3 regions of the Novipirellula caenicola genome follow, and region 1 is predicted to be linked to each of the others. Evidence: riboswitches for the same ligand, from Rfam matches in the RefSeq annotation. Region 1 holds a riboswitch; each other region holds the start of a gene.

Region 1 (7,360 bases):
CCGAGATGCTGTCGCGGTCCAGTTTGGTCGGTTGGCTGCCCAGTCGCATGGTGCCGCCCATTTGCGTGACGTTTTGCTGTTCGTCGAGCAGGCAGATGACCGGGTGTGGGGTGTCTTTGTCAAATTCGCTCGAATGAGCGGCATCAAGTCCAACGACGTTGCGGCCGTATTCGATCACGGCGCACTGCATCCCCAGGCAGATACCGAGGAATGGGATACCGCGTTGGCGTGCGAATTGGATCGCTTGCACTTTGCCTTCGACCCCTCGTTCGCCGAATCCACCGGGAACCAGGATGCCGTGATAACCGCTGAGCAGTCGTTCGGCGCCTTCGCGTTCGATATCGGCACTTTGGATTCGTCCGATACGAATTTGAGCTTGGTGATGGATGCCCGCATGATCGATCGCTTCGTAGATCGATTTGTAGGCGTCTTTGTGTTCGGCGTACTTGCCGACCACTGCGATCGAGACTTCGTGGTGCGGGTTGCGAAGCCGGTGCAGTAGATCCGTCCACGGCGAGATATCCAAGCTCGATGCGGACAATCCCAATTTCTTGACCACGAGTTCGTCAAGCTTGTTGTCGACTAACGAAAGCGGGACTTCGTAGATCGAGAAGTCTTTGTCTTTTTCTTCGATGACGGCTTCGACCGGCACATTGCAGAACAGAGCGATTTTTTCGCGGTCATCGCGACTGATCGAATGTTCACAGCGGCAAACCAGCACGTCTGGTTGGATCCCGATTTCACGCAATTGGCCGACCGAGTGTTGGGTCGGTTTGGTTTTCAGTTCGTCGGCGGCCTTCAGGTACGGCACCAGCGTCAGGTGCATGTACAGGCAGTTTTCGCGTCCCACGTCGAGCGAAAATTGTCGGATCGCTTCGAGGAATGGCAGGCTTTCAATGTCCCCAACCGTGCCGCCGATCTCGGTAATCACGACGTCGACGTCGTCACCACCCATCCGCTTGATCACGGACTTGATCTCGTTGGTGATGTGCGGGATGACCTGAACGGTTTTGCCAAGGAATTGGCCTTTGCGTTCTTTTTCGATCACCGACAGGTAGATTTGCCCTGTCGTGTAGTTGCAGTCGCGAGAAAGTCGGCCTGAGGTGAACCGCTCGTAATGCCCTAGGTCGAGGTCGGTTTCGCTGCCGTCATCCAGGACGTAGACCTCGCCATGTTGGTAGGGACTCATCGTCCCAGGGTCGACGTTGATATAGGGATCCAGCTTTTGCATGCGGACCCGCAACCCTCGCTGCTCGAGCAGCATCCCCATCGAAGCGCTGGTCAAGCCTTTGCCAAGCGAACTAACAACGCCACCGGTTACAAAAATGTGTTTCGTCATGGAACGAAATCATAACGAAATGGGAAAAAGACGGAAGTCGTCGCAGGCCCAGCGAATCGCTTTTAGCCGATCCGCCCGACAAACGCTTGGAAATCGGCTTCGGTGTCGATTCCCGAGGCGGCCGATTGGACGCGGCCGACGACAATTCGCTTGCCCGCTTCGATCGCTCGCAGTTGCTCCAGACGCTCGGACTGCTCCAGCGGGCTGGGCGGTTGTTTGGAGAACCAATCCAGAAAATCGCGGCGATAGGCATACAAACCGACGTGGTGCCAAAACAGAGGCGGTTCCATTGCAAGCGTCTCTGGGGTGATCCCGCTGCGACAATGCGGCACAGCTTCGCGGCTGAAATAAATTGCGGTGCCGGCGAATTGAGAGGCCGCCGGTGTGGTGCCGGCATCCCCTTGGTTGTCCTTCGCAATCTTGCCCACTGTGTTATTGGCCTCGGCGTTGTCCACCTGCCCTGCCCTGCTCTGCCCTGCTTCGCATCCTCCCGCCGCAACGACGATTTTGACGCAGGCCGGGTCGTGCAGCAGTGATTCGCTGCGAATGGGGGTCCCAACGGTGGCAATGTCCGCGTTCGCATCGTGGATCAGCATCGTGCCGACAAGATCCACGGTGTGTGGATCAATTTCGGGTTCGTCGCCTTGGACGTTGATAAAGACGTCGAAATCGGGGAATTGGGCAGCAACTTCGGCAATTCGGTCGGTCCCGCTCGGGCAGTCCACGCGGGTCATGACCACGCGGCCGCCAAACGAATTGACTTCCTCGGCCAGTTTTTCGTCATCGACGGCAACCACGACGGCGTCGGCAATGCTGGCTTTCGACGCCGCTTCCCACGTGTGCTGGAGGATCGACTTGCCCCCCGCTCTGCGAAGCAGCTTTTCGGGGAGTCGCGTTGACGCCAAGCGAGCGGGGATGACGATCATGCAGCGATTATTCATCAGATTTCCGAAGTCCTCGTGTGAAAGAAAAGTCCTACTCTCGCCCACTATCATCCCGTCAAAAGTGGGGCAAGGTAAACCGGGGCGACCTTGCAAGTTGGGCGTTTGACAATGATTTGGCAAGCCGATAGAGTCGTCAGTTAACGGTGAGCGGTGCCGCAAAGTCAACGGATCTTGGGTTTTGCGGAAACAGGGAACTTCGGTGAAATTCCGAGACGGCCCGGCCGCTGTAACGGATGTTGTTCGCGAGGGAATGTCACTTTGGGGTGACGTTTTCGCGAACCGCCAACTTCTCACTCTTTCGTGCCATTGTTCTTGAAATTGTGTTTGTCGCCATTGGGCGTCGGATCATTTAGGAATGAGAAGGCGGAAGAAGATGGCATGCATCCCGAGTCAGAAGACCTACCGCGTCACCGGATGCTTTAGAACGCGCTGCGTGCGATCGAGTTGTCTGCAACCCGGTCGCTCACTTTGCGTTCTGAAAAAAACCTTCTTGGGTGAGGTTAGCGTCGCGATCGAACCGTCTCGCTGTGCAAAGGGCGTTTTGCAGTGAGCCGCTGTTGTTGATTTTCCTTGGCATGAATGCCGTCGATTGGCTCTCCCCCTGCCCTTCGCCTTTGCGAGTTTGGCGGAGGACGCTCGGCGACATCCAATCGGTCTTTCCCCTCTAAATCGTTGGCGGTACGTCGATGAGGTTCCTCGATTGTGAACGAACAAACCCGGTGCGGGACAGGCTCGCGGCCTGTCGTCCGCAGTCGGTTTCGTTTTCACACCTCGGTCGATCCAACGTTCGCAATCGCGACCGCGGTTTCACGCTGGTCGAGTTGCTGGTCGTGATTGCCATCATCGGAGCACTGGTGGGATTGTTATTGCCAGCGGTGCAAGCCGCACGCGAAGCCGCACGTCGGATGCAGTGCCACAATCGTTTGCATCAGATCGGGCTGGGGCTGCAAAACTATCACGCTGCGTTCAGTCAGTTTCCCATTGGGGTGATCCAACCACGTCCGCTGTGGCCAAAAGGCAAAGAGATTGCCTGGTCGGCAATGATGTTGCCGCAAATCGAACAGACCGCCGTTTGGCAGCAGATTGATTTCGGGGTTCCCTACGATGATCCCAAAAACGCCACCGCCGCTGCATCGGTCATCTCGACCTTTATCTGTCCTTCGACCCCTCGCAGCGACAATTTGAAAAAGGGTCGCGGGGTGACCGATTACGGTGGCATCTATGGCGAACGAATTCGCAGCACCAACAATCCGCCCTCGGGAGTGATGATTTATGACCGAGCGATCCGGTTTCGCGACATTTTGGACGGCACCTCCACCACCGTCGTGGTGTCCGAGGACGCTGATTTTCCCGATGGGCAATGGATCAACGGAAAGAACTTGTTTGACCAAGCTTTCCCGATCAACAAGGCGCCAAGTTTTGAAAACGACATGCGAAGTTTTCATCCGCAAGGCGTCAACGCAGCTTTTGCCGATGGATCGGTTCGCTTTCTTAACGAGAGCATGGACCTGACACTGCTGGCAGCCATTTGCACGCGTGCGGGTCACGAAGTGGTCTCGGATTTTTAGTTTTTACACGGTTAGCAACATCCTGTGTCGCTCGAGATTGAGCATTCGCACACAGATACTCTCTACACGATAAACACCTCCTATGCGTCAACGTACAAACCAACTTCGCCGTCGCCGCCGACTGATTACCGAACGACTCGAGGACCGCCGTTTGATGGCCGCCGGACCTTACGCTCCGGCAGCGGGCCAATCCGGCAGCACGGCGATCGCAATGGATGATCCCGCCATCATCGCCTGGGCAACCGATTGGCAGCAGTACGCTCCTGGTTCCGACGTCAGCGAGACGTTCCAGACACCGGACAAAGCGTTGGGCCCGGCGGCGGGAAACAGTTTTGATATCGTCTCGCTCGGCCGAGGCGGCGAGATCACGTTGCAGTTTGAAATTCCGATTCGTGACGGACTTGGGGCCGATTTCGCCGTTTTCGAAAACAGTGTGACCGACACGTTTCTCGAACTCGCGTTTGTCGAAGTCTCCTCCAACGGCACTGACTTTTTCCGTTTCGATACCGATTCGTTGACCAGTTCGTCGGTAGGCGCTTTTGGCAGCGTCGACCCGACGAACATTGATGGCTTTGCCGGAAAGTATCGGCAAGGCTTTGGAACGCCCTTTGACCTGAATGACTTGGCGGGCGTGAGTGCCGATTTAGATGTCAACGCAATCAGCTACGTTCGCATCATTGATATCGTTGGTGATGGATCACAAACCGATTCCAATGGCGATACCGTTTATGATCCCTATCCGACGGTGGGCAGTGCGGGGTTTGATCTGGATGCCATCGGTGTGATCAATCAAGCCGCCTATGACGTTTCGTCGGTTGGGTTCGAAGATGTCGGGCAATCGCTGACGCCTGAGTCGCACTGGAACGGGCCTGTTTCCGGTGGCACGACCAGCGAAGGGCCTTATGGGGACCAAGTCACCAAGGGCGAATTCACGAGCGACGAAGCACAGTTAAACAATGCCTACTCGCTTGACTATGGTTCTTGGTCGGGTTGGGCGTATTCCAATGAAACCAACACGTCGACCCCTGGGTTTGCGAACCAATTCAGCGCCATCACCGGTGGTGGTGCCAACGATTCCGCTACCTACGGTGTCGCCTTTGCCTCCGCGACCGGGGAAGACGTCGCGACGATTACGTTGCCCGAGGATGCCGGGGCACTGCAGTCGATCCAGATCACCAATACGACCTACGCCGCTTTGTCGATGCAAAACGGCGACTCGTTTGCAAAGAAATTCGGCGGCGCCTCGGGGACCGATGCGGATTGGTTCCTGTTGACGATCCAAGGAAAGGACGATTCGGGAACGAGTGTTGGCACCGTCGACTTTTACCTCGCGGATTTTCGCAGTGATGATTCGTCGTTGGATTACATCGTCGACACGTGGACCGACGTCGATCTGAGTTCGCTAGGCAATGCGAGTTCGCTCGAATTTTGGGTGACTTCGTCCGATGTCGGCCCGTTTGGGATGAACACTCCTGCCTACTTTGCCATGGATGAGTTGTCGTTTTTGACACCAGGAATTGCCGTCGATGTGCTCGATCATGCAATCGTTGAAAACGCTGGTGCGACCGCGACGACCGGACGGGTGACGCGGGGCGAGAAGGACTTGTCCGCTGCGATGACCGTTTCACTCTCGAGCGACACGGCCGGATTGATCATTCCGCCATCGGTCACGATTCCTGCAGGCCAGGCTTTTGTTGATTTCAACATCGGCGTCACCGATAACACCATCGGCAATGGGGATATCGTCGCCTCGATCACCGCAACCTCAGGCGGTTTGAGCGCGGTTCGTGCGATCACGATCACCGACGACGAGTTGCCCACCTTGATGGTGTCGGTGGAACCGGAATCGATTGACGAAGGGACCACGGTTTACGGAACGCTCACACGCATCTATTCGGATACGACCGAGGCGTTGACGGTCCAGCTTTCGAGTTCTTCGCCGACGATTGCTGCGGTTGCCTCGACGGTCACGATTCCCGCAGGCGCCGCTTCGGCGTCGTTCGCGATCTCGGCTGTCGATGATGATGTCGATCACGGCACGACCACGGTTCAGTTCACCGCGACGGCGACCGGTTTCTTGTCACTGCCAAGTTCGGTGGCCGTCAACGACAACGACCAACCCGCGATCCAGGTGACCGCTAACACTAACACGCTGAGCGAATCCGACGCTGTCCCCACCGCCCAGTTTGAAGATTTGGGGGTCGGTTTGGCGAACGAGTCGTTCGACAACGGGGCTAGCGGCAATGGCCAATTCATCAGTAACGGCTTGACGTTCAATAACGCTTACAACGCCACTTGGGGTTCATGGTCGGGTTGGGCGATCTCGAACACGACCGATACGGTGACCCCCGGGTACCTGAATCAATACAGTGCGATTGCGGGTGGCGGAGCGTATGGTTCGCGGACGTATGCCGTGTCGTCAGGGTACGCTGCCGATTTGCCTAGCATCACTCGCGATAGTGATAACGGGATTGGGTTCGAGCAGTTGTCGATCACCAATACGACTTATGCCGCGTTGTCGATGGCCAACGGCGATGCGTTTGCCAAGCAGTTTGGCGGCGCCGATGGATCGGATCCGGATTGGTTTTTGTTGACGATCGAAGGGGTCGACGAAGCAGGCGATTCGGTCGGGACGGTCGAGTTCTATTTGGCGGATTATCGTTTCGATGATGACTCGCTCGATTACATCGTCGACGATTGGACGGTGGTCGATGTGTCGTCACTCGAGGGCGCCGTGAAGCTCGAATTCGCTTTGAGTTCTTCGGATGTCGGCGGGTTTGGGATGAACACACCTGCCTACTTTGCCGTCGACAACGTCGTCATCGCCGAACCAAGTGACCCCGCCAACCCGGCTCCGTCGATCACCGTGTCACGACAAAATATGGACTTTTCGCAACCGCTCGACGTACAGCTTTCGGTCAGTGACGCGAGCCAAGTGCGAGTGCCGGTCGAGGTGACCATTCCCGCCGGTCAAGCTTCGGTCGAGGTGCGGTTGGACATCGTGGATGATATCGTCGTTGACGGCGACGCGGTCGTGACGATCACGGCGACCGCAGATTCGCTCTCGAGCGAAACGACCCTCACGATCGCCGATGATGATCAGCAGACAGTGGTGGTCACGCTCGGTTCGCAAGAGCTCGACGAGTCGTTTGGGACGGCCAATGCTGACTTTGAAGATGCCGGACAGCGGTTGATCGACAACTCGTTCTACAAAGGCCAGGACGGTGCGGGAAGTTTCCAATCCGGAAACCTTGTCTTTGCTAACAGCTACAATCCGGCCTGGGGATCATGGTCCGGTTGGGCGCTGTCGAACACCACCGACCAAACGACGGCCGGCTACGGTAACCAGTTCAGTGCGTTTGCGGGCAGTGGTGCCAATGGCTCGTCGACCTACGCGGTGGGCACCGGAGTCACCGGCAGCTCGGCCGCCGTGATTCAAAAGAACAGTGACGGATTGTTCGATTCGTTGATGGTCACCAACACCACCTATGCGGCGTTGTCGATGATCC
Region 2 (7,360 bases), on a different contig from region 1:
AATCCGGTTGATCGCAGCCAATCCAAATCCGCGATCGTATTTTTGGTGCCTGGCAGAATAATCAGATCGGGGCGTCCGAACGATCCCGACGAACGAACGTAACGGAGCGACACGCCCGGTTCATTCTCCAGTGGATCGAAGTCGTCAAAATTTGCGATGTGAGGGAACTGAATGACGACCACATTGATCCCGCCGGCGTCGCACGTGGGTGCAGGGTTGAAAGATTTCTCGGACAGCGTGGCCGCGTCTTCTTCGGGCAACCGCAGCGAATCGATCCAGGGCAAGACGCCTAGAACAGGAACCTCGCCTCGCGTTTGGAGCATCTCGACACCGCGATCAAACAGCCGTAAATCACCACGAAACTTGTTGACAATTAGCCCCCGCACGAGTGCTCGATCTTCGGGCGTTAACAACCAAAGGGTACCCAGCAGCTGAGCAAACACACCGCCTCGTTCGATGTCGCCCACCAGCAGCACAGGCGATTGGCAATAACGAGCGACTGACATGTTGACCATTTCGACATCGGCGAGGTTGAGTTCCGCCGGGCTGCCGGCCCCTTCGATCACGACCAATTCATATTCGTCTCGCATCCGATCCAATGCATCGGTAACCACACCCCAGTATTCGCTGCGACGGCGGAAGTAAGCTGCCGCTGCGAGCGATCCGAGCGGTCGACCGTTGACAATCACTTGCGAATGCGAGTCCCCCTCGGGTTTCAGCAAGATCGGATTCATATCGGCGGTCGGGGGCGCCCCTGCGGCGATCGCTTGCAGAGCTTGAGAACGCCCAATCTCGGATCCGTCCGCGCAAACGGCAGCGTTATTGGACATGTTTTGAGCCTTGAACGGAGCAACGCGGACACCCCGACGCGCAAAGCAACGACAGATCGCCGCAGTCAGCAAACTCTTGCCCGCCGACGAGCTCGTTCCTTGGATCATCAATGTCTTGGCGGTCATCGTTGTCTCACTTTCATTGCTGCAATTTTTTCGTGCCTTGCTTCCCGCCAAGCCGAACGAACACTTCCCGTCGAGCCAAATGAACGCTCACCGCCCCAGTGGAAGCAAGGCAAAGCTTGTCCGAGGATCGGCTTAGTCCAACGTCACCACTTCGTGTCCATTGCGGCTCACAAGTGCGACAAGCTGATCGATGGGCAGCGAGCTCGTCAAAAACCGCACCGAACCATCGGCGACCAAGGTTTGTGCCCCACCGACATGAAACGAGTAGACTTCGTTGTCGTTGCTGCAATTGATCGAACACGATCCTGGGCGGATCGCGGTGTTGCCTTCGGGCGTTGCCCCATCCACGGTGAAGCCTTTGTTATGACTGGCCCACACGCCGCCGGTTGGAAACGGACGCGTGACACTGGAACTGCCGCTCCACGTTTTCGGAGACGCCCCATCGCCGACGAGTCGACCGTTTTGGAAAAGTTCGGGTCGACCGGCACACTCGACAACGAGCAGGGTGTTTGACAGACCATCGATAACATCCGATAGCCGCACGGCGGTCGATTTTAAGATCCCACAATTCCGAGGATCATGCAGTTGCTGCGATGCGGGCAACACGGCGTTGAGCTGCGTCCCAACGCCACCGACGTTGGCGTAATCGGTTGTTGCACCGTCGTAAAAGTCACGAGCGGACAATGTGTACGAGGTCGTCGTGGCATTGGCGTAATCGACCAGCACGGTCCATTCGAAACCACGACGATCGGGAACCGACGGACAGCTCATGGCGGGCACTTTGGCGCTGACCGCGTCCGCGTTTTGCGGATCGTGCCAGTGGTAATTTCCATCAAAGGATTGGAACAGGCCATCTTGTTCAATGAATGGAAGCACCGCCGTGAACCAACTGCCGCGTTTGGTAATGAACCCTTTTCCTTGACTCGGAGAGGACGATTGCGCTGGCCAAACCCGATACGCGGACTCGTAATTGTGCAGTGCCAATCCGATCTGTTTCAGATTGTTTCCACACTGCATTCGTCTCGCCGCCTCGCGGGCGGCCTGGACCGCGGGCAATAGCAGCCCGACTAAGACGCCGATGATTGCGATCACCACCAGCAATTCGACCAACGTGAAACCTTGTGACCGACAATAACGCTTGCTCATCTTGTTCCTCGAGTGAATGAGCGGAGGCGTGAACCTCCGGCGCAGCCCCCCCGGCAGGATCAATCGATCACGTATCACGACTCTGGCGCAGACAAACGAAGATCGCATCACGCCCACATTGCGGTCGCGATACCAATTCCCGAAATCATCAAGGTAGAGACGCGATAGTTCCCAATTCCCCGAGGGTACTACCACAACTAAAAATGACGTTTGGGCAGGTCTTCTGGCTCCCGGATTATTTGTCCCCCACGCCTTCCCGAGGTCGATTCGACCACAGTGGCATTGTGCGGGGTTCATTTCCGGTTACAGCGGCGGGACCGCAACGGATTTGCACCGTTTTCCCTATTCTCTGAAGCGACGACAGGTCGATTCAGCACCCAAGTCTTGCCGAAGTATGCGGCTCGAAAGCGTCGATGTCAACGAGAGCTCGGCGGGGCGTGAGAGGCTAAGCCCTATCGCCAAAACCGCGATTTGTTGCCAAGCTATGGCTGGAATTAACGTCGCGGCTAGAAATCGTTAAATTTCTAGCAAGCTAGCGGGGGGATTGTCGGTTGCTTCGCGTGCTTTATTGCGGTTCCATCGGAATGTGGTATGCCGCATCGGCTCGTCCATCCTGTTTCACTTTACGGTTTCGCCGAAATGGATTCGACCTCAACCTTTCACGCTGCTCAATTGACGACGGAAAATCATCGCGAATCTCGCCCTAGCGAATCCAACGGCCACGCGATTTCGGGTGCCTTGGCCGACCAATTTGCCAAGTTGTATGGCCCGGTCGCCGCAGAGCTTCTGCTTGTCGAAAAACGATTCCACCAAGAGCTGCAGTCGCCCTATGAATCGCTCGTCCCGGTGCTCCGCCACGGTACTCAACTAGGCGGAAAACGGCTGCGACCCGCGATGTTGCTGTTGGCCGCCTCGGCCGTTGGATCGGTCCGCGAGGACCACGTGGTGCTGGGGGCGGTGATCGAAATGGTGCACACCGCCACGCTGATCCACGATGACGTCCTGGACGATGCGGATACCCGCCGGCATGTGCCCACGGTCAACGCCAAGTGGAACAATCACACCAGCATCTTGTTGGGCGACTACCTGTTTGCCCAAAGCTTTCGCTTGGCGGCGACCTTGCCCTCGACCGAAGCATGTCGCTGGATCGGCGAAGCGGCGCGATTGGTGTGCGAAGGCGAAATGCGGCAAGTGTTGAAGCGAGATGTATTGGATATCGACGAGACGACCTACATCGAGATGATTCAGGGTAAGACCGCCGAACTGTGCCGAGTCGCCTGCCAATTGGGATCCCATTTCGCTGATGGCAGCCCCGAAGTCACCACATCGCTTGCTGAGTACGGAGACTCACTTGGCATCGCCTTTCAGATTGCCGATGACTACCTCGATCTATGGGGTAGCGACGAGCGCGTCGGAAAGACGCTCGGGACCGATCTTCAGCAGGGCAAAATCACCTTGCCGGTCATTCGACTTTTGCAAACCGCCGACGAAGCGAGACGAAACCAGATTCTACAATTGTTGGCCGAGCCAAGTCGTCGCCGCACCGAGACGATCATGCCTTGGTTGGACCAAAGCGATGCTCGCCAATACACACGAGAAACCGCGTTGCAGTATCAACGCAAAGCGATCACGGCGCTTGACGTGTTGGCGGATTCTCCCGCCAAAGCGTCGCTCAATGCGATTGCCGAATTTGCCGTCAATCGCCGCTTCTAAGCAAGTCGTTCGATTATGACCGGGCGGCTCGCGCCGCTCCGCTGTAAAAAGACCTGGCGGCTAGACCACTTCCCAGCGGCCGATCTGGCCATCCAAAAGGTCGACAAAGTACATCTCGCCGTCGATCCCCTGACGCATATCGACCACGTACTGAGCTCCGGTGGTAAAGACGGACACATCGGTGACATTTCCATCGGCGTCCACGGACGCACGTCGCACGATTCCTTGACCAAGATCATTGAAGATAATGTCGCCTTCGTAAAGCAGTCCGAGGTCGCCGCCGCGAATGACGTCCCCCATCACAATCGCGTTGATGCCATCCCCCGCATGGCTGAGCGCGATGATCGACGGAGTGGCTTCCCCACCATTGGCCAAGAACTGTTGTCCAGCCGGAAGTCCAAGGTAGCCTCCGGGCGTCACAATGTTGTAGCCCTGCCCGCCTTCGTAGTAAGGCCAGCCAAAATTGGTGCCTGGGTCGCCGGTGTTGATTTCTTCCCACGTGGTCCAGCCCACATCGCCGATGAACAATCGGCCGGTGGCGTCGTCCACGGCGATCCGGAACGGATTGCGTAGTCCGAGTTGATAGACTTTGGATCGATTCGCGTCGGCGTCGCCATTGAAGAACGGATTGTCGGACAAGCCTTGGCCCGTGACCGGATCGATTCGCAACACTTTGCCGGACAAGCTATCGATGTCCTGGACACGCACGGCACGCGGATCCATTTGGTTGTAACTGGCACCGTCACCGATCGAAACAAACAGACTGCCGTCGGGGGCGAATTCGAGCGACGCAATCGAATGCGTCGTGCTATCGCTGTTGATGAAGTCTTGAATGTACGAACCATCCGCATTCTGTCCCGCAGGCGGCTCGGCCATATTGGTGACACTGTTGGTGAACGCGTTGAAATTGTCCCAAGTGCTCGCATTACCCAACAGAATCGTTTCCGATCCCGCCACCATCGTCGTGAAATTCGTGGTCTCATCGAGCGTGATTCGCATCAATTGTCCAACGCGATTGCCCGTTCCATCAGGTCCCGCTAAACCATTGCCGACATGATTCCACACCTCCGGTGGATCATAGGTATACAGCAGGTACATGTAAGGGTTGTTTTCCAAATCGGGATGCACCGCAACATCAAGCAACCCACGATCCGAAACGTTGTTGACGATCCGCGAGATATCAATGATCGGATCCGAAACCCGTTGGGCGTCTCGGTAAACCTTAACGACGCCCGCTTTCTCCGAGACGTATAGATTGCGACCATCATCCGACCAATCGATTGCCGTCGGTTGGTTCAAACCGCTATGCACAATTTTCGTCTGGATTTCGCCGGTGGGCAGGACTCCGGGATCCGCAACCGGAGTCTGCGAATTCATCCACCACGATGCAATCCGGTGGCGATTGGGGCGATCATAATCAGCGGCAGAAAAGCCCACGTACATTTGGTTGCCAACGATCTGATCCAGTGCGATCGTCGCTCGGACGTTTGCCAAGCCTGGCTTTTCGGGCGTGTCGGAGACGTAGACGGCAAGCACGTTGCTGTCACCGTTGTAGTCGATCCACGCGTAATAGACTCCGCCTGAATTGAGATTGATCGGGGCAGGGGCCTGCGCCAGTGCGTTTTGCACGTTGCCGTTCACGACAATCGCGATCTCGTCACCGAATTTATCAAACCCATTTTTCCAGGTATCAAGTTCAATCGCGACACTGTTGGCGAGTCCACCGTAGCCGAGTCCATACGATCCATAGCCAATCGCATCGGAACCCGCCGCCGAATTCTGCATCACAAACGCGATGCCATCAGCACCACCGCTGCCCCAGCCCTGGTCCATCTGGAAGCTAAAACTGGTTTGGAACGACGATGTCGACGTGACGTCAATCGAGTTGGAATAAAACGCCGATCCGGCTTGGTAGGCCGCATTGGATGTCAATTGCAAATAGCCACCGCTCAGCGACGCGTTTCCATTGAGATTGATGAATTCGGACGAACTGAAATCAACGTACGACGGAAGTTGCTGTTCATCATCGAGAATCGAAATCGTTGCAGTTCGCGGAACCCCTAGTTCGGCATTGACCGGGTTGTCAATCGTCAAAACAAACGCTTCAAGCCCTTCTTCTAAATCATCATTCAACAGTGGAATTCGGATCTCGGCATAACGTTGCCCTGCTTCGAATCGCAACACGCCGCTGGTTTGTAAATAGTCGGCAGATGCGGTTGCCGCTTGTGCCCCGGTCTTGTCATAGGTTTGATAATTGATCGAAGCGGCACTCGATGCATTGCCGGTACGAACAACGCCGACGATTGCTTCGCCCGCGGATTCATTCACGGTGATTTGAGACGACTGCAACCCGAATGTTCCTGGACCGCTGTTGCTTGGATCATCAGGCACATCAAGGTTCAGCGACCACGATAAAATCTGATGCGCATTGGGCAGATTGTAATTGCTGGCGGTAAAGCCAACATAGAATTGGTTGCCTAACGTGGCGGCCAAGTCAATGTTACGGACCAACGTCGGAGTGGTTGGCTTTTGGTTATTTTCCGACAGATAAACACGCAGTGTGTTGGTCGTTCCATCGTAGTCGACCCAGGCGTAGCCGACGCTACCCGAGTTCAGATTGATCGGCGATGCGGCAGCGCCGATGGAGTTCTGAAAATCCCCGTTCAGATTCACCGACACCTCGTCGCTGAACGCATCCCAACTGTTTTTCCAAGTATCAAATTCGATCGCAACACTTTTCGCAATCCCACCGTAGCCGAGCCATCCCCCGTTTCCGCCGAGCGCCCGTAGACCTTGCGGCGAATTTTGCAGCACCAACGCAAATCCATCGGCGCCGCTCGATCCGGATCCACCATTGATGGCGAACGAAAAGTTCGTTTGGAACGAGGTGTTGCTGGTCAGCTCAATCGCATCATTGTAAAAAGCCGACCCCGCTTGGTAGGGCGCCGCCGACGTGATTTGAAGACGCCCGCCCGTCACCGAGGCACTACCGTTGCGGGTGATGAGGTTGTCAGCATCAAAGCTGGCAAAATTCGGTAGCGACTGCTCGTCATCTAGAATATTCACCACCGCGGATTGAATGCTGCCCAGTACCGCACCACTCGGATTGGACAACGAAACGGTGAAGGATTCCAGCGACTCGGCCTCGGCATCATCCAGGATGTCGATCACAATTTCGGCGACGGATTGATTGACGCCAAACGACAACGTTCCGCTTTTTGCGGTGTAGTCGCTGCCCGCAATCGCGGTTTGGTTGGTCGTTTCGTAGCGAACCGACGCCACTTGGGACAGATCGCCGGTGCGGCGAACTTGCAAGACAACCTGGCCGTCTTTTTCACCAACGCTTACTCGGTTGCTGTTCAATACAAACGTGGGTGACGGTGGATCAATCGCTTGTTCGTCCACGTCCATTGCCCAAGAAACAATCCGATGCGCGTTGGGCACGTTGTAGTTACTTGCCGTGAATCCGGCATAAAACTGGCTGCCAACCACCGCACGCAAATCGATTTGCGTCGTCAAGCTTGGTGACGTGGGGCGTTGATTGG
Region 3 (7,360 bases), on a different contig from region 1:
CGACGTACAAGAACGTGTGCGAATGTACGGCTTCTTCGAACGCTTGTCGAAGCAGGTATTGACGACATTCGGCATTGGTGACGTGTTTGAAAATCGCGAGAACCAGGTTGTTGCCAACCAGACTTTCAGCGGTCGAAAAGAAGCCGAGGTTTCGCATGATCACGCGGCGTTCCGCGTCGCTCAATCGGTCGCTTCGCCATGTTTCGATGTCCTTGGTCATCGGCACTTCGGTTGGCATCCAGTGGTTGGCGCATCCGTTTTGGTAGTGCTCCCACGCCCAATTGTATTTCAGCGGCATCAATTGGTTGACGTCCACCTGGCTGCAGTTGATCAAACGTTTTTCGTTAGCGGCAAAACGATCGGCTTGAAGTTGAGTGTTTTGGGGTGCGTTCATGGCCTACATCCTCGGGTCGGTAGGAATGGGAATGGTGGATCGAGAGCGAAGCCAAGCGGCTAAGCCAAGACGGGTGTTGCAAGTGATCGGACCTTCGATCACTTCATCGTGTTTGTTAAAGTGGGTTGCTTGGAAAGGCCCGTTTCGCTGTGGCAAATCGAATCCGCCTAGGTCCGTCAGCGTAAAATGGTCGCCATTGTTCTCGACCCGAACAAACGCACGCGCGATGCCTGGGGTGTGAACAACACGGAAACCGCGTTCGAGCCAATTGACGTAAAACAGCATTGCGTCGAATTCGTTCGTGCCACGACTATTGGCACGCCTCGCAATCGGGATCGTCGATCGAGCAAGCCGAAGCAGCGGGGGTGGGCATGCGATCGACACGGATCTGCCCCGATTGACTCTGCGATTTCATCCACCGCGGTTGGATGCCGTGCCGGTTCACATCGACCGTGGACTTTTCCACTTGGGTGGCTGCCAATGAACGCAGGTAGTACGTCGTTTTCAGTCCGCGTTGCCATGCCAGGTGGTACATCGCATCAATCGATTTCCCACTCGGTTTGGCCAAATACAGGTTCAGTGATTGGCCCTGGTCGATCCATTTTTGGCGTCGCGAGGCGGCTTCGATCAACCATTTCGGTTCAATCTCCATCGCCGTGGCAAACAAACGCTTGATCGATTCGGGGATACGCTGGATGTCAGACAAGGATCCATCGTGGTACTTGAGTGAATCGAGCATGGGGGCATCCCACAAGCCATGTTCACTCAATACATCCACAAGCGGTTCGTTGATCTGAGTGAACTCGCCCGACAAATTGCTCTTGGCGTACAACAATTTGTAAGTCGGTTCGATCGACTGAGTCACCCCGATGATGGTCGAGATCGTCGCGGTGGGCGCGATCGCCAAACAGTTGCTGTTTCGCATCCCGTGCGTGGCGATTGAGTCGCGAACGACTTGCCAATCCATCGTCATCGATCGGTCGACGTCGACCGGCGTGTCGCGTTCTTGTTGCAGTAATTCAATCGTGTCGATCGGCAACAGTCCGCGATCCCATTTCGACCCGCTGTACGATTCGTACCGGCCTCGCTCGGCCGCCAATTGGCTCGATGCCAACAACGCGTAGTAGCTGATCGCTTCCATGCTGCGGTCGGCGAACTCGATCGCTTCGTCGCTGGCTACGGCGATCTGTAGTCGATGCAGTGCGTCTTGGTATCCCATCAACCCAAGGCCCACGGGGCGATGGCGAAGGTTGGCGTTACGCGCTTCGATGGTGGGATAGAAATTGATGTCGATCACGTTATCTAACATCCGCATCGCGGTGGTGATCGTCGCTTTCAATAAATCATGGTCCAATCGACCGTCGACGATATGGGCGGCCAGATTGACGCTGCCCAGATTGCAAACAGCGGTTTCGTCTTCGCTGGTATTTAGCAGGATTTCAGTACAAAGGTTACTGCTATGCACGACGCCGGCGTGGTCTTGCGGGCTGCGGATGTTCGACGGATCTTTGAATGTTACCCAGGGGTGCCCGGTTTCAAACGTGCGAGTGAGCAGTTTTCGCCACAACTCGGTTGCCGAAACTTGGCGATGTTGTTTCATTTTGCCTGCAGCGGCGAGGCGTTCGTAATGCTCGTACCGCTCGCGGAAACGACGGCCGTAGGTGTCGTGCAGATCGCTTGCTTCGTCGGGGCTAAACAGCGTCCACGTTCCATTTTCGCGAACCCGCTGCATGAACAGATCGGGGATCCACGCCGCGGTGTGCATGTCGTGCGTCCGGCGGCGATCATCGCCGGTGTTCTTTCTCAGATCCAAGAACTCTTCGAAATCAAGATGCCAAGGCTCAAGGTAGGCACATACCGCCCCTTTGCGTTTGCCGCCTTGGTTCACCGCCACCGCCGCGTCATTGACGATCTTTAAAAAGGGAATCACCCCCTGGCTTGTCCCATTGGTGCCCTTGATTAGCGAACCGGTGGCACGGACGCTCGTCCAGTCGTTGCCTAGCCCGCCCGCCCATTTGGAAAGCATCGCGTTGTCGCCAATGCTTTTGAAAATGTGAGCCAGGTCGTCTTGCACCGTCGTCAAGTAGCAGCTGCTCAATTGCGGATGCTGAGTGCCCGAGTTGAACAGTGTCGGCGTCGCGCTGGTGAACCGGAACGACGACAGCAGTTGATAGAACTCGATCGCCCGATCGGTTCGCTGGTCTTCATCTTCACGAAGGGCTAGTCCCATCGCGACTCGCATCCAGAAGTATTGCGGGGTTTCGATTCGGCGTCCGTCCACATGCAGCAAGTAGCGGTCGTAAATCGTCTGCACGCCCAAATAGCGAAACAGCTTGTCTCGTTCGGGTAGCAAGGCGTCGGCAAGTCGTTGAAGATCGAAGCTTCGCAGTTGTTCGGACAGTCGACCGCAGCGAATCCCTTCGATCACGTAGTGTTCAAAACGATCGCGATAAGTGTCCGCAAAGTCCTCGTCAATTTGGGTCAAACCCAGCGTTTGGCGATACACGATGGCCAACTGCATTGCCGCAGCAAAGCGGTCATAGTCCATGCTTCGCTCGATACGGCTGCGAGCGGAAAGCACAAGCGCGCGGGCGATGTCCTCGGGAGTCATTCCGTCGAACGATCCGCGAATGACTTCGGCAACGATCTCGCTGGTCTCGATGTTCGGTAGCGTCGACTCGGGAATCGATTCGAGAAATGTTTTCAGCTTGGCTTCTGAAAATGCAACATGCACGCCCGGTTCAATCTGCAGCCGCAATTTCGGGGCAGAACCGCTGTTGTCGATGGACAATTCGTCGAGTCCCGAGTCGACGTGACGCACCGCTCGCAGTCGTGCATGCTCGGTTCGGTACAGGATGTAGCGACGCGCGACTCGAAAATGCTCTCGCTGCATCAAGCCAATTTCGACGACGTCCTGGATCTGTTCGACACTCAGGCAGCCCGACGCCGCATCCCCGGACGCAAACTCATAGACTTGGTCGATGATCGCCAGCACATCTTGCTCGATTTGTGGTGCAAGCGGTTGGCCTTCGGCGAGGTTCAATTCCGCGCGGAACGCTTTTTCGATCGCCGATTCGATGCGACCACGGTCCATGTCGACTTCGCGACCATCGCGTTTGCGAACTTTCAATACGGTGGTGGGGCTTGCCTGTGCCGAAGTCGTGTTTGACATGGTCATCCTAAGTCTGCAGTGCTAGCTCGGTTCGATCTTGGGCCAGCGACGGATTGCAAATGCCGTGGCGGGGTTGGCCCAATGGGTTCGCGCGTACCGTCAGCTCAGGCTGAAAACCATGTTGCATGGACCTTCAGCTAGCCTGGTGATACGGCGATAACAGTGATCGAGCAGAAGCTCACGAACAATGAAAAACGAATCGACGCGATTCACAGAAGATCAAGTTGCCCGTGCAGCCAATCGGCTTTCGGCAGACATTCCCGTCGAATCACATCGCAACGATCACCCCAATCCAAGAGGGCACGAAATCGTCTATTTCGTGGTAGGTCTTCTGACTTACTGCCGACCGAGTTCTCACAGCCTTCTCGCCCCGATTTCCTGTCACACAGGTTTCCCGAGCAATGGCGTTTTGAATGAAAGAGTTTCGGTTTGGATGCGTTTGATTTACGCATCCGAGGGCAGTTCACAGCGGCTGGACCATCCCGGAATTTCACCGGAGTTCCCTGTTCACTCGCGAGTGTAGAAACACCGCAAGTCACCACGAACGCTTAAGAATCTAACAGCTGACACGGTGACGTCAATGCTTTGCTAGCACAATGTCGTTTGTTTTCGTTTGGACTCGTTTTTCGCGAGATTTCTTGAGATTTCGAGACGACGACAGTAAAGATTTCGATCCCAAGGGGCGTGGTTTCCGACTTCCCCATGCGTCATCAATCGAAGCGTAAGTGAGGGAAAATGGATCTTGATTTGGTCCCTCGCTGACGCGTCGGATTGGGAGGCGATTTATGATTTGCAGGGGCAAGCAGCCCCGTCATGCGACGGGGCAATGCGGTTTTACGGTCAACCGATGGTTCGTCGGTAACTATTGGATCTCGACGATCTCGAGATTTGTAAAGCGTCCAATCGACATGTTGGCACCACCTACCATCACCATTGATTTATCATCAAGTGGCAACATGCAGTGAAAGAAGCGTCCGGGATCGTAGCTGCCTACGATCTCCCAATCGTCGCCGTCCTCGGTCAAACGTTGGATCGTGCCGTTGACGGTGCTGACGTACAAGTGACCGGCATGGGATTGAGCCCAGCATCCAAAACCGGTCATCGCTTCACCGATCAGCGAAGCTCCCTTGGACCACTGGTTCGACTTTGGATCAAAGACATCGACTTCGGTGCTCGGTCCGTCCTCTTGATCCATGCCGCCCACGACATAGATCCGTCCGTCATGTGCAGCGACCGACAATGCACGTCGCTCAAACGGTGGCGCTGCGATCGCTTTCCACTGCAATGGCTGCTGGCTCAAGTCGGCGGTCCACGCGGTGTTGTGCCACTTGGTTTCATTCTCGCCCGACATCGCCCATCCGCCAACGACATAGACTTGGTCGCCGATCACCGCAGCAGCGTGCGAAGATCGTGGTTCAGGCAGCGGAGTGTCGTCCTTCCACTGTTTGGCCGCAATGTCATAACGGCTGACCGTTGCTTGCGATTGCAAATCATGCGTTTCGCCTTCGTCATTCATCGCGGTAAAGCCGCCGATTCGCACCACCGAATTGCCGTGGCCGACCATTGCCAAGCCTTGCAACTTGGGTCCCGAGGGCAACGAATCCCAAGACTGTCCACCGGGCAGATCGAGCGACCAAAATGCATTGGACTGTTCAGCGGTGGAATACGAATGTGCATCTCCGATGTGACCGCCGTAAACAAACAGTTTTCCGTTTGCGACCGCGCCACCGAAACTGGTCAACTTCCGCGGCAAATCTGGAAGTGACGAGGCTTTGACGGTGACCGACGATTCATTTGATTTCGTCATTTTTGATTCGTTAGCGCGGGCTGAGTCGGTGCGGTGTGATTCCCCGTTGGATTGCGGCCGAGGAAACGTAGCGGTCAGATAGTTGCTGGTCGCTTGAAAGGACTCTTCTTTGAACGTACCCGAAGCCTGATCGTCCGTGAAGCCAACCATGATCGCGTTCAAGCCTGGTTCCACTTGCTTGCTTGGGAACGTCACCACACCGTCGTCGGTCGTTTTTGCCGATCCTTCCTCATGCCCCTCGTCACAAAACAGCTTGACTTCGGCGTTCGGCAGCGGCTTTTGCTGCCAAAGCACCAAGACGCGGATTCCCTCGTCCACCGCCTTGATTTCGGCACGAAGCTGGTTGCCGCCTGATTTGCCTTCAGCCGGAGGTGTCGTCCAGGTGGCTGGATCTGGGCTGGGGAAATGCTGGACGTAATACACCAATTTCGAGCCATGGTAGATGCCGTACGTTTGCGTGCCATAGATGCATCCGGTTTTCGCGACAGCATCCGCAGCCTGCAGCCCAACCAAGTCGTCGGTCGAAACGGTTTGTAGCGTCAGCGATTTGGGGGCTGAGTTTCCGTCGGTCTGCCACAGTTCGAATGCTTTCATCGATTCAGGCAAATGGTAGGTGCGATCGTCGAGCCCTTCGCCGAAGAACAGGATCGGTTTTCCTTGATCGTTTTGAGCGAGCCAAGGAAAGTGGGCGTGAACTGGGGTAGGCCCGAACACACTAAGCAAGGCAAACAGGCAGGCGATGAAGGAGAGGTGGTGTGATTTCATTTTGGTGTTTTCAAGAAAGGATTTGGCGTCGAGTAAAAGTGGAAGGGAAAAAGACAGGCTGAATGCCTATCCCACGGTTTTACTACAGGTCGATCCGCAGCGGACTTTTCTGCTGTGGCGTGACCTCGATTTGCTTCGTCATGTTGGTAGTCGCATTGCGCGGCAAGCTTTTTGAGCGTTGCACTCCGAATTCGCGAGCCGCTTTGCGAGGGTCTTGTTCAGCAACCTCGATGATCGATTCGATCGCAGGTTCGTCGGGATTCACCCGTACGGTGTATTCTCCGGCGTAGGGGCCCGTCAGTCGAGTGAAAGCGAAACGTCCTGTGTCGATTCGTGTTGCCACGGGAGTTCCTGTTTGAGATGCGGGCGTCAAAATCAAGGTCGCACGCTCAATCGGTTTGCCGTCGGATTGGACGGTCCCGTGTAGTGCGATCCGTTCGGGGGCCGGTTCGCTGCATCCGGTTGCCAGCGATATCGAAATGGACACCGCGATCAACATCGCCTTTGCCATGACGGGACGAACGGTGTCCTCGCGAGAGCGTCGCTGGATCATCGATCGTCCCTCGGAATCACTTCGTGACCATTCTTGCTAGCGAGAGCATTGTAGATTTCATAGTCGATCGAATCGGTCATGAAATGCGTACTGCCGTCGGCATAGACAAAATGGGCGCCGCCGGAATGTTGACTTGCAAATCCACCCATATTTGCCGCGGTGTGGACATTTAGGGGATAAAGCGTTGTGCCCAATGCGATTTTTGGGTAACCGACGACCCAGCGTGCGGTGCCCCATTTCACTGTCCCGACCATGTCGCTCGGCAGCGTGCTGCCGGTCCAGAGGTAGTCGTTGTAATTGTAGACGGTTTCGCCCAGTGCGATGGTCGACGAGGTTCCGTCCAGACAATCGCGGAAACGGTTCGGCGGGTTTTGGTAGCCGTACGATGGCCAATGCAGACCGAACAGTCCGTCACCCTTCTGCATGTAGTCGTCGGTTCCTTCGCACCACAGATAGCTGGTCGGGCCGCCGGTTTCGACGGGACGACCGTTGGATCCGATGCGAGTATCCGGCGCATCGCGATTGAGAATCATCGACGGGCACAAGAACGTGGCGATCTTTTGCGACGAAACGCTTTCGTTGTAGGGATCGCTATAGCTTTTCGAGAAATCCCATTGCTGGTAGTTGTTGGATTCCTCGAGATGCGACAGCACCGAAACAAACGGGCTA

Evidence for each region. Region 1 has a riboswitch for cobalamin ahead of ABEA92_RS09255 (DUF1559 family PulG-like putative transporter). Riboswitches for the same ligand answer to the same signal wherever they lie in the genome.
Region 2: another riboswitch for cobalamin. It lies ahead of ABEA92_RS11260 (DUF1559 family PulG-like putative transporter); the one in region 1 lies ahead of ABEA92_RS09255 (DUF1559 family PulG-like putative transporter).
Region 3: another riboswitch for cobalamin. It lies ahead of ABEA92_RS14290 (ribonucleoside-diphosphate reductase subunit alpha); the one in region 1 lies ahead of ABEA92_RS09255 (DUF1559 family PulG-like putative transporter).

Annotation. Positions count from the first base shown of each region.
Region 1 covers NZ_BAABRO010000003.1:511,617-518,976, forward strand. The annotation lists gene pyrG (CTP synthase) at 1-1,339, opposite strand, end outside; gene ABEA92_RS09250 (3-deoxy-manno-octulosonate cytidylyltransferase) at 1,402-2,280, opposite strand; cobalamin riboswitch at 2,416-2,704, shown strand; gene ABEA92_RS09255 (DUF1559 family PulG-like putative transporter) at 3,003-3,851, shown strand; gene ABEA92_RS09260 (DUF4465 domain-containing protein) at 3,934-7,360, shown strand, end outside.
Region 2 covers NZ_BAABRO010000004.1:444,143-451,502, forward strand. The annotation lists gene ABEA92_RS11255 (cobyric acid synthase) at 1-956, opposite strand, end outside; gene ABEA92_RS11260 (DUF1559 family PulG-like putative transporter) at 1,089-2,102, opposite strand; cobalamin riboswitch at 2,299-2,498, opposite strand; gene ABEA92_RS11265 (polyprenyl synthetase family protein) at 2,742-3,815, shown strand; gene ABEA92_RS11270 (Calx-beta domain-containing protein) at 3,876-7,360, opposite strand, start outside.
Region 3 covers NZ_BAABRO010000006.1:114,609-121,968, forward strand. The annotation lists gene ABEA92_RS14280 (ribonucleotide-diphosphate reductase subunit beta) at 1-394, opposite strand, end outside; gene ABEA92_RS14285 (hypothetical protein) at 398-679, opposite strand; gene ABEA92_RS14290 (ribonucleoside-diphosphate reductase subunit alpha) at 705-3,566, opposite strand; cobalamin riboswitch at 3,871-4,124, opposite strand; gene ABEA92_RS14295 (Kelch repeat-containing protein) at 4,429-6,138, opposite strand; gene ABEA92_RS14300 (hypothetical protein) at 6,221-6,691, opposite strand; gene ABEA92_RS14305 (DUF1559 family PulG-like putative transporter) at 6,688-7,360, opposite strand, start outside.